Regions from separate parts of the Lysinibacillus sp. NPDC048646 genome, predicted to be linked through region 2. Evidence: riboswitches for the same ligand, from Rfam matches in the RefSeq annotation. Region 2 holds a riboswitch; the other holds the start of a gene.
What was found. Region 2 has a riboswitch for cobalamin ahead of ACQKII_RS19470 (hypothetical protein). Riboswitches for the same ligand answer to the same signal wherever they lie in the genome.

Region 1 (3,789 bases), on a different contig from region 2:
GTTATGTTCGGTAGAGCAAGAAGTGCAGAAATATATCGATGATCCATATTGTGGATTTATGCCGACGAATCAATTTTTCGTTGATTTAACGGCAGGTTTTATGTTGCTGAATCGAAAAAAAGAGATTGAAAAAATAAAGAAAAACTTACCGATCTTATTGATAAGTGGAAGCAAGGATCCAGTCGGTGATCACGGACAAGGTGTATACACAGTCGCTGAGCAGTTTGCAGCTGCCGGTGTACAAGATGTAACAGTCTACTTGTTTGAAGATAAGCGACATGAGATTTTGAACGAGGACAATCAACAAGCGGTTTATCAAGTTTTATTACGGTGGTTGGGAAAATATGATACAAGATAAATTACAGCAGGCAGAGGTCGTAGCGATTGTGGGACCCACGGCTTCTGGCAAAACGGCACTCAGTATTGAAATTGCAAAAAAGTATAATGGCGAAATCATTAACGGCGATTCAATGCAAGTATATGAAGGTTTAGATATTGGTACGGCGAAAATTACTGAGGAAGAGATGGAGGGTGTGCCACATCATTTACTTAGTTTCAAAGAGCCAACAGAATCCTTCTCGGTTGCCGATTATCAGAAATTAGTGCGAGCTAAAATTGCTGATATTCAAGGATGTGGAAAGCTGCCGATTTTAGTAGGAGGCTCGGGATTATATGTGCAAGCAGTACTCTATGATTTTCAATTTACAGAGGAGCAGGTCGATGAAGCGGCACGTGAAGCCTATTACGCTGAGCTTGCAAAGTTAGGTCCAGAGGCAATGCATGCAAAGCTTGCTATGCGTGACCCGAAAACAGCTGAGACAATACATCCAAACAATACGCGTCGTGTCATTCGGGCATTAGAGATGATTGAGCTTAGTGGGGTCTCGAAGGCATCCGCAGCACAAAACCGTGGGGAAATTCCGCTTTATCATCATTTGATTTTAGGGCTTGGCCAAAATATGTCGCGTGAAGAGCTCTACGACCGCATTAACCTTCGTGTCGATGTAATGATGGAAAAGGGCCTCTTAGCAGAAGTGAAGGGCTTATGGCAACAAAATATTCGAGGTGTCCAGTCGATTCAGGCGATCGGTTACAAGGAGTTATATGATTATTTAGATAGTAAATGCACACTTGAAGAGGCAATCGAGCGTTTAAAGCAAAATTCACGACGTTATGCGAAAAGACAGTTAACCTATTTCCGAAATAAAATGGATGTGCAATTTGTCGAAAAAGACTGGCGTATTTAATAATTTCAAAAAATTACTAATTGCTTAATTGGTAGAACATGCTACTATAGGAATGAAGAGGTAGAAAGAGATTAGGGGAGGCGCATTTGATGAAATCAATTAATTTGCAAGATACGTTCTTAAACCATCTACGTAAAAACAGTGTTTTTGTAACTGTGTTTCTTTTAAATGGATTCCAGTTAAAAGGGACTGTAAAATCCTATGATAATTTTACTGTGTTATTAGTAGACGCTGACAACAAACAGCATCTTATATACAAACACGCGATTTCTACATTCGTTCCAGCAAAGCAAGTAGATTTTTCAGAGACAGAAGAATAAGAGGCTATATGAACAGTTAGTGTGTGACACTAGCTGTTTTTTTTTGTTCACGCTATAATAGTACAAGAGTTTAGACATATTGGAGGATTATACACATGAAAACAATGGAAACAACCGAAATATTAGAATTACTGGATACAAACGAAGATTTATACATTATCGATGTTCGTGAAGATGATGAAGTTGCACAAGGTATGATCCCGGGCGCACAACACATCGCACTTGGCACAATTCCAGATCGCCTAGAAGAATTGGATGCATCAAAACCGTATATCGTGGTTTGTAAAGCTGGCGGACGCTCTGCAAATGCCTGTGCATTTCTAGAAGATCGAGGCTTTGATGTAACAAACCTTGAAGGCGGTATGCTTGCTTACGATGGCGAGTTAGAATTTAAATAATTGTTGAGTAAAACCCTCGTTTATACGAGGGTACTGAAAAAGTTTAGCCATGGCGGAAACGATTAATCGTTTCTGCCATGGCTTTTACTTCGACGCCGTTGATTGCCGTTTTGGCGGACGCTTTCCTGGGGGCGAACCTTGAGCCTCCTCGTCGCTAATGCACCTTGGGGGTCTCAAGCTGTTCGCTAGTCCCCCCAAGGAGTCGTCGCCTGCACGCCAATCAACTAATTTTATCGTTTTTCTAAGTTTTTCATTCTTAAAGTTGGCTGCATCATTTCTAAAATGTGTAACCCCTTTATATCCCAAACAAGTAGCCCCATACACTGTCAAGTAGACATTCATAATTGGGTGCATACACTGCTTATTTTGTTTTTGACTTATATCAGACGCGTTCTCACGGTAGTTTAATTATCTTGACTTCACTGTTTTGTGTTCCTACATCGATTATTTTAGTATATTGACACAAAAAACACTTTGTCGTAGATTTAAAGGAGTTACATAAAAGTATTAGGTGCCCATTGCGGGAGAATAGGGAATAAAGTGAAAAACTTTAGCGGTCCCACCACTGTAAAAGGGAGTTTCATAGAGAATGCCACTAGCATGGTGCTGGGAAGGTTCTATGAAATGTTGAAATTGAGCCAGGAGACCTGCCTAATTGACTTCGGTTTATATAGACGATGGAAAAGTCTGTAGTTTATTTGTTATGGAATAAACTACAGGCTTTTTGTTTTTTCTTTATTCTTATTTTCAAAGTAATAGGCCAAAAAGGAAAGGGGAAATTTTCATGCATTTATTACAACAAACAATTCAAAACATTCAAGGTGCTGACAACAAGATGATGGAGGAAGCGAGGGAACGAATAGACGCCCTTAGCAAGCCCCCTGGAAGTTTAGGTAAACTTGAATCTCTAGCCGTGCAACTATCTGGTATAACAGGACAATTATTTCCCAATATTGATAACAAAGCCATTATTGTCTGTGCGGCAGATCATGGTGTTTGTGATGAAGGGGTGACATCAAACCCACAAAATGTGACGGTCTTTCAAACATTAAATTTTCCAAAAGGGTTAACAGGAGTTTGTGCTATCGCTAAAATTACAAATGCAAAAATTGTAACGGTAGACGTTGGTGTAAAGGAGGATATTCCGTTTGATGCGGGTGTCATCCTAAAAAAAATTAAATATGGCACGGATAATATGGCAAAAGGTCCTGCCATGTCAAGGGAAGAAGCTATTCAATCAATTGAAGTAGGCATTGAAGTAGCGACAGGAGAAATAAAAAATGGGGCCAATGTACTCGGGACAGGTGAAATGGGGATTGGCAATACAACGCCAAGTGCTGCGATATTATCGGTTCTTCATGCGTGTAATCCGCTTGAAGTGACAGGATTCGGTGCAGGCATTGGACCTGGGGGAATTGAACATAAAGTAGAGGTCATTCAAAAAGCCATTGCCTTAAACAAACCAAATCGCCAAGATGCGATTGATATTCTTGCAAAAGTTGGTGGTTTAGAAATAGGCGCTATGGCGGGTGTCGTACTTGCTGCCGCTGCTAATCGCAAGCCTGTGGTCATTGATGGTTTTATATCTACCATTGCTGCACTTCTTGCATACGAACTCGAACCAAAAGTTAAAGACTATATCATTCCTTCTCATACCTCTGAAGAACCAGGTGCAAAAATTGCCGCCGATTTGCTCGGAGTTGAACCGATGCTGCATATGAATATGCGATTGGGAGAAGGCTCTGGTGCAGCTTTAGCCTTTCCTATTTTGGACGCAGCTTGCTCCATGATGAAAAACATGGCTACATTAGAAGAATCGATGAA
Region 2 (3,789 bases):
TCATATTCCTATTGAGACGATTCGAGCTAAGTTACTTAGCGATTAATGATAGTTCAAGAAGTTTCACACACGAAAGATGAGGAAATCTGGATATTGCCATTACAAACGTAACAAAGATGTACAATGTTTCAATGTTGCACAATCATTCAGTGCCTCACTTACGCTTGAAGGCATTTCAAGTGAAGAAATCGGGGCTTCAACGGAGACTTTTCACTATAACGGTTAGGCTTACGACTGATCGAAAAACTGAAGCGGGGTGTTCCTTGATGACAAATAGTAGAATGAATCCGAAGGTTGATGAATTTTTAAGTAAAGCAAAAAAGTGGAAGGAAGAATATGAGAAGTTGAGAGATATCGTTCTTGACTGTGAGCTGGCTGAAGAAATAAAGTGGAAGCATCCTTGTTACATGTTTGACAATAAAAACATCGTTTTAATACATGGATTTAAAGACTATTGTGCACTTTTGTTTCATAAAGGTGCCTTGTTACAGGATCCCCATAGGATTCTAATCCAACAAACAGAAAATGTACAGGCGGCACGCCAGATTCGGTTTACCAATGTTCTAGAAATCGTTGAAATGGAAACTATCTTGAAAGATTATATTTATGAAGCCATTGAAGTTGAAAAGGCCGGTTTGGAAGTGAATTATAAAAAGAATACAGAAATCATCATTCCTGAAGAACTTCAAAATAAATTCAATGAGGTCCCTGCATTGGAAACTGCTTTTGAAGTATTGACACCGGGTCGGCAAAGGGCTTACATTCTTTATTTTTCTCAACCCAAACAAGCCAAAACACGACAGTCAAGGGTTGAAAAATATATGCAGCAAATTCTCGATGGAAAAGGATTAAACGATTAGTTTATTGAGAGAAAGTAAATTAACCAAACTATAAGATATTCTTTTTTGCTGAAAAACTGCTTTTTTGAACGAACTGGAGCTTTAGTTAAAATTCAAGCCTCTTTACTCTACATCACACGAAAAGTATTAATAGATGGAATATTTTGTTATAATTGACATTGGAAATAGAGTTCTTTACAATTAATAGTAGTAATTCTATAAGGAATGTGACTTAGTTCATTTTCCTTCACAACTGAATAGCGTGTAGTAATAGGTGTAAATTGCGTGCAATTTACTTAAAAGGGAAGTCGGTGTAAGTCCGACACTGTCCCGCAACTGTAAAATGTGAGCGTCTTTGCAATACCACTGTCATTAGACGGGAAGGGGAAAGATGCGTTGACCATAAGTCAGGAGACCTGCCTATTACGAGTACACACCATAACCCTACGAGGAATAGGAGGTGGCATGTTGACAAAACAGAATATGCTGTTCGTCACAGTACGTCAAACGCCCATAATAGTAAATGAAAGTCTTCGGTACCGAACCGATTCTTTCCTATGTGGGCAATGTTTGACGTTACGTGATGAATGATATGTATAAGGTGTTATAGCCATTGAATGACGGATTTCCTCTTACTGGAGAAATCCGTTTTTTAGTGGACGTACACCTGCCGTTTTGAAAATATGTACGAAAAGAGGAATGCACGTATGACGAATATTCATGTATGTACAGCACAGGAAAAACAGCAATCAGCTATGAAAATTTGTAAGCATCCACGCACAGAGGTAGGCAAGCAGACGAAGACAAGAATCGTCATTGAATCACTTGTCGATCAGTTTTTAGCAACAGGACTTATTCGCAACGAACGATTATTTGACCGCATTTTATATAACAAAGAAATTATTTGGATTCAAAATGAAGGGTATGATGGACATCTATTCGCCAAGGCAAGTGTGGCTAATGAGTTAAAAACAAGAAAGAATGGCTTTATGATGTATATGCCGACAAATCCGATTGTTTATGAAGTGAATGGAGAAGCTTATCAATTAATTACACGTATCGATTCGGTTCGTGCAAAACCAAATTTAGAGAGACTTCATTTTGACCCAAATCCGATTTTAAGCGCTGCACGTGTGAATGATCTATTGTGCTCGATGGTCATGCGTTTTTATGAGACGTATTTGGCTGATTTAGCGTTAGTAGTTGCAAAAAAACGTGAGTCCAATAAATATACGAATCTAAAAAGATACGTAGAGCACGATTACTCGCAATTTATGCAAGCTGTAAAAGCACTGAACGATTACCATTTAAATTGGCACCCACGTGGCAATGGTCATGAACTATTGCTCCAAATTATCGATAATTTACAATTATTAAAGAGTCAGCCTGGCACCGTGTTAGTTGATTTTTCAAATAATCATGGTTATGTCATTGTGGAACCTGCTTATTTACTCGTTGAAGAGACAAATAGTACCGCGCAAGCTTTGTAATAGTAGGGGGCTTATCTCGAAAGTGAAAATAGTATGCTAGGAGTACGCCTAGTATGCTATTTTTTTGATATAAAGGAAAAATTCATGTAGATTCCTGCGAATCGCATTGGCGATGAAAGCGTGAAAGAAACTGCAAATGTTTTGAAACGGCAGCCAGATCCTCAAAAAAGCAAAAGACGAGCCACAGCAGGATACATAAGCAGAGCGATGCTCGTGCCTTGCCCAGGACACGTCGCTACTTTTTACTATATGCTTTAAATATTATCCTTAAATACCAAATTTTTCTTTATTATAATTAAATCAGATGGAAAATTTCTAGAATGCCATTCGCGCACTAAAAGTTAAAAAAGGAGGTGTATAATGCATCTATTTAAGAATCTTGGACAGTATGTTTTGACATCATTAATCGCCTATTTATGTGGATTTTATGCGTATGAGAAAATATTAAATATAGTGTGGGATCAATCATTAGGAAATGATATTTATTCTGTTTTATTTTGTGGGGCTTTAGCCTTTATGTTAGTGGCAACGCCTATTTACTTACGTCTGATTAATTGGATGGAAACAAAATGTAAGAAATACCGCTTATTTATTTTCCCATTAGGCTGTATGTGTGTTTTCTTTATCCCCACTATGTTCATTTTTGTGCTTTTTGGCAGCTTTAACCCATTTACATCTGAAGCATTATTATTTCATGCATTTTTTTTATCTTCAGGTTGTGTATTTGGCATTGGTTCAGCTATTTTGAAGTAAATTGAGTTTATATAAATAATTGATCGCAAGGCATGAATCGAAAAGCATAAAACTGGACCTGGTTTGGTGATGTTAAAAACCGAGTCCAGTTTTCAATCATTTCTTAGGCGCGCTAAAGATACTAAGGATGACTGTCATACCAGCTATTATACCGAATACATCCGTAGAATATATTTGTAGTAGCCAATTGATAATGATAGGATTTTTTATATCTAATTGGTATGATTCAATAGATGCGAGTGAAGCAAATACCGGGTAGGCAAACGTAAGTAACATACAAGGAATAGCTACGCACCATAATAATGATGGATTTATGTTGAATGACCATTTTTTTACAATAATAAGAGAAATATAGAAACCTATAATAACAGCAATAATCGGATTAGACCATATGACCGGCATAAAATTGAATGTTTCACTTACCGTTTGTTGGATTATCTTTTCGATATTCGAACATAACATTACTAATAAGATTAAGCCGATTAGCCAAAAAAATTTCCTGCCATAAACTAGCCACATCGATGATTTCAACAATATACCCCCTTCTTCTTGAAAAATGAGAAACAGATAACGAGGTGAACGATCAACTAACCGTAAAAGCCTGATGGTTTCAACATACAATCAGTGGGAGATGAAGAAAACCCCCACTAATTGAAGTTTCACTTTATTTTATGCAATGCATGGCAGCTTGTGCTTCCTGCCATGGT

Region 1: another riboswitch for cobalamin. It lies ahead of cobT (nicotinate-nucleotide--dimethylbenzimidazole phosphoribosyltransferase); the one in region 2 lies ahead of ACQKII_RS19470 (hypothetical protein).

What each region holds. Positions count from the first base shown of each region.
Region 1 covers NZ_JBNNLZ010000020.1:69,648-73,436, forward strand. The annotation lists gene ACQKII_RS18460 (alpha/beta fold hydrolase) at 1-358, shown strand, start outside; gene miaA (tRNA (adenosine(37)-N6)-dimethylallyltransferase MiaA) at 345-1,247, shown strand; gene hfq (RNA chaperone Hfq) at 1,337-1,567, shown strand; gene ACQKII_RS18475 (rhodanese-like domain-containing protein) at 1,663-1,965, shown strand; cobalamin riboswitch at 2,458-2,634, shown strand; gene cobT (nicotinate-nucleotide--dimethylbenzimidazole phosphoribosyltransferase) at 2,750-3,789, shown strand, end outside.
Region 2 covers NZ_JBNNLZ010000023.1:21,208-24,996, reverse strand. The annotation lists gene ACQKII_RS19480 (hypothetical protein) at 1-46, shown strand, start outside; gene ACQKII_RS19475 (YdeI/OmpD-associated family protein) at 267-860, shown strand; cobalamin riboswitch at 1,095-1,277, shown strand; gene ACQKII_RS19470 (hypothetical protein) at 1,547-2,329, shown strand; gene ACQKII_RS19465 (hypothetical protein) at 2,690-3,082, shown strand; gene ACQKII_RS19460 (hypothetical protein) at 3,179-3,613, opposite strand; gene ACQKII_RS19455 (GTP-binding protein) at 3,747-3,789, opposite strand, start outside.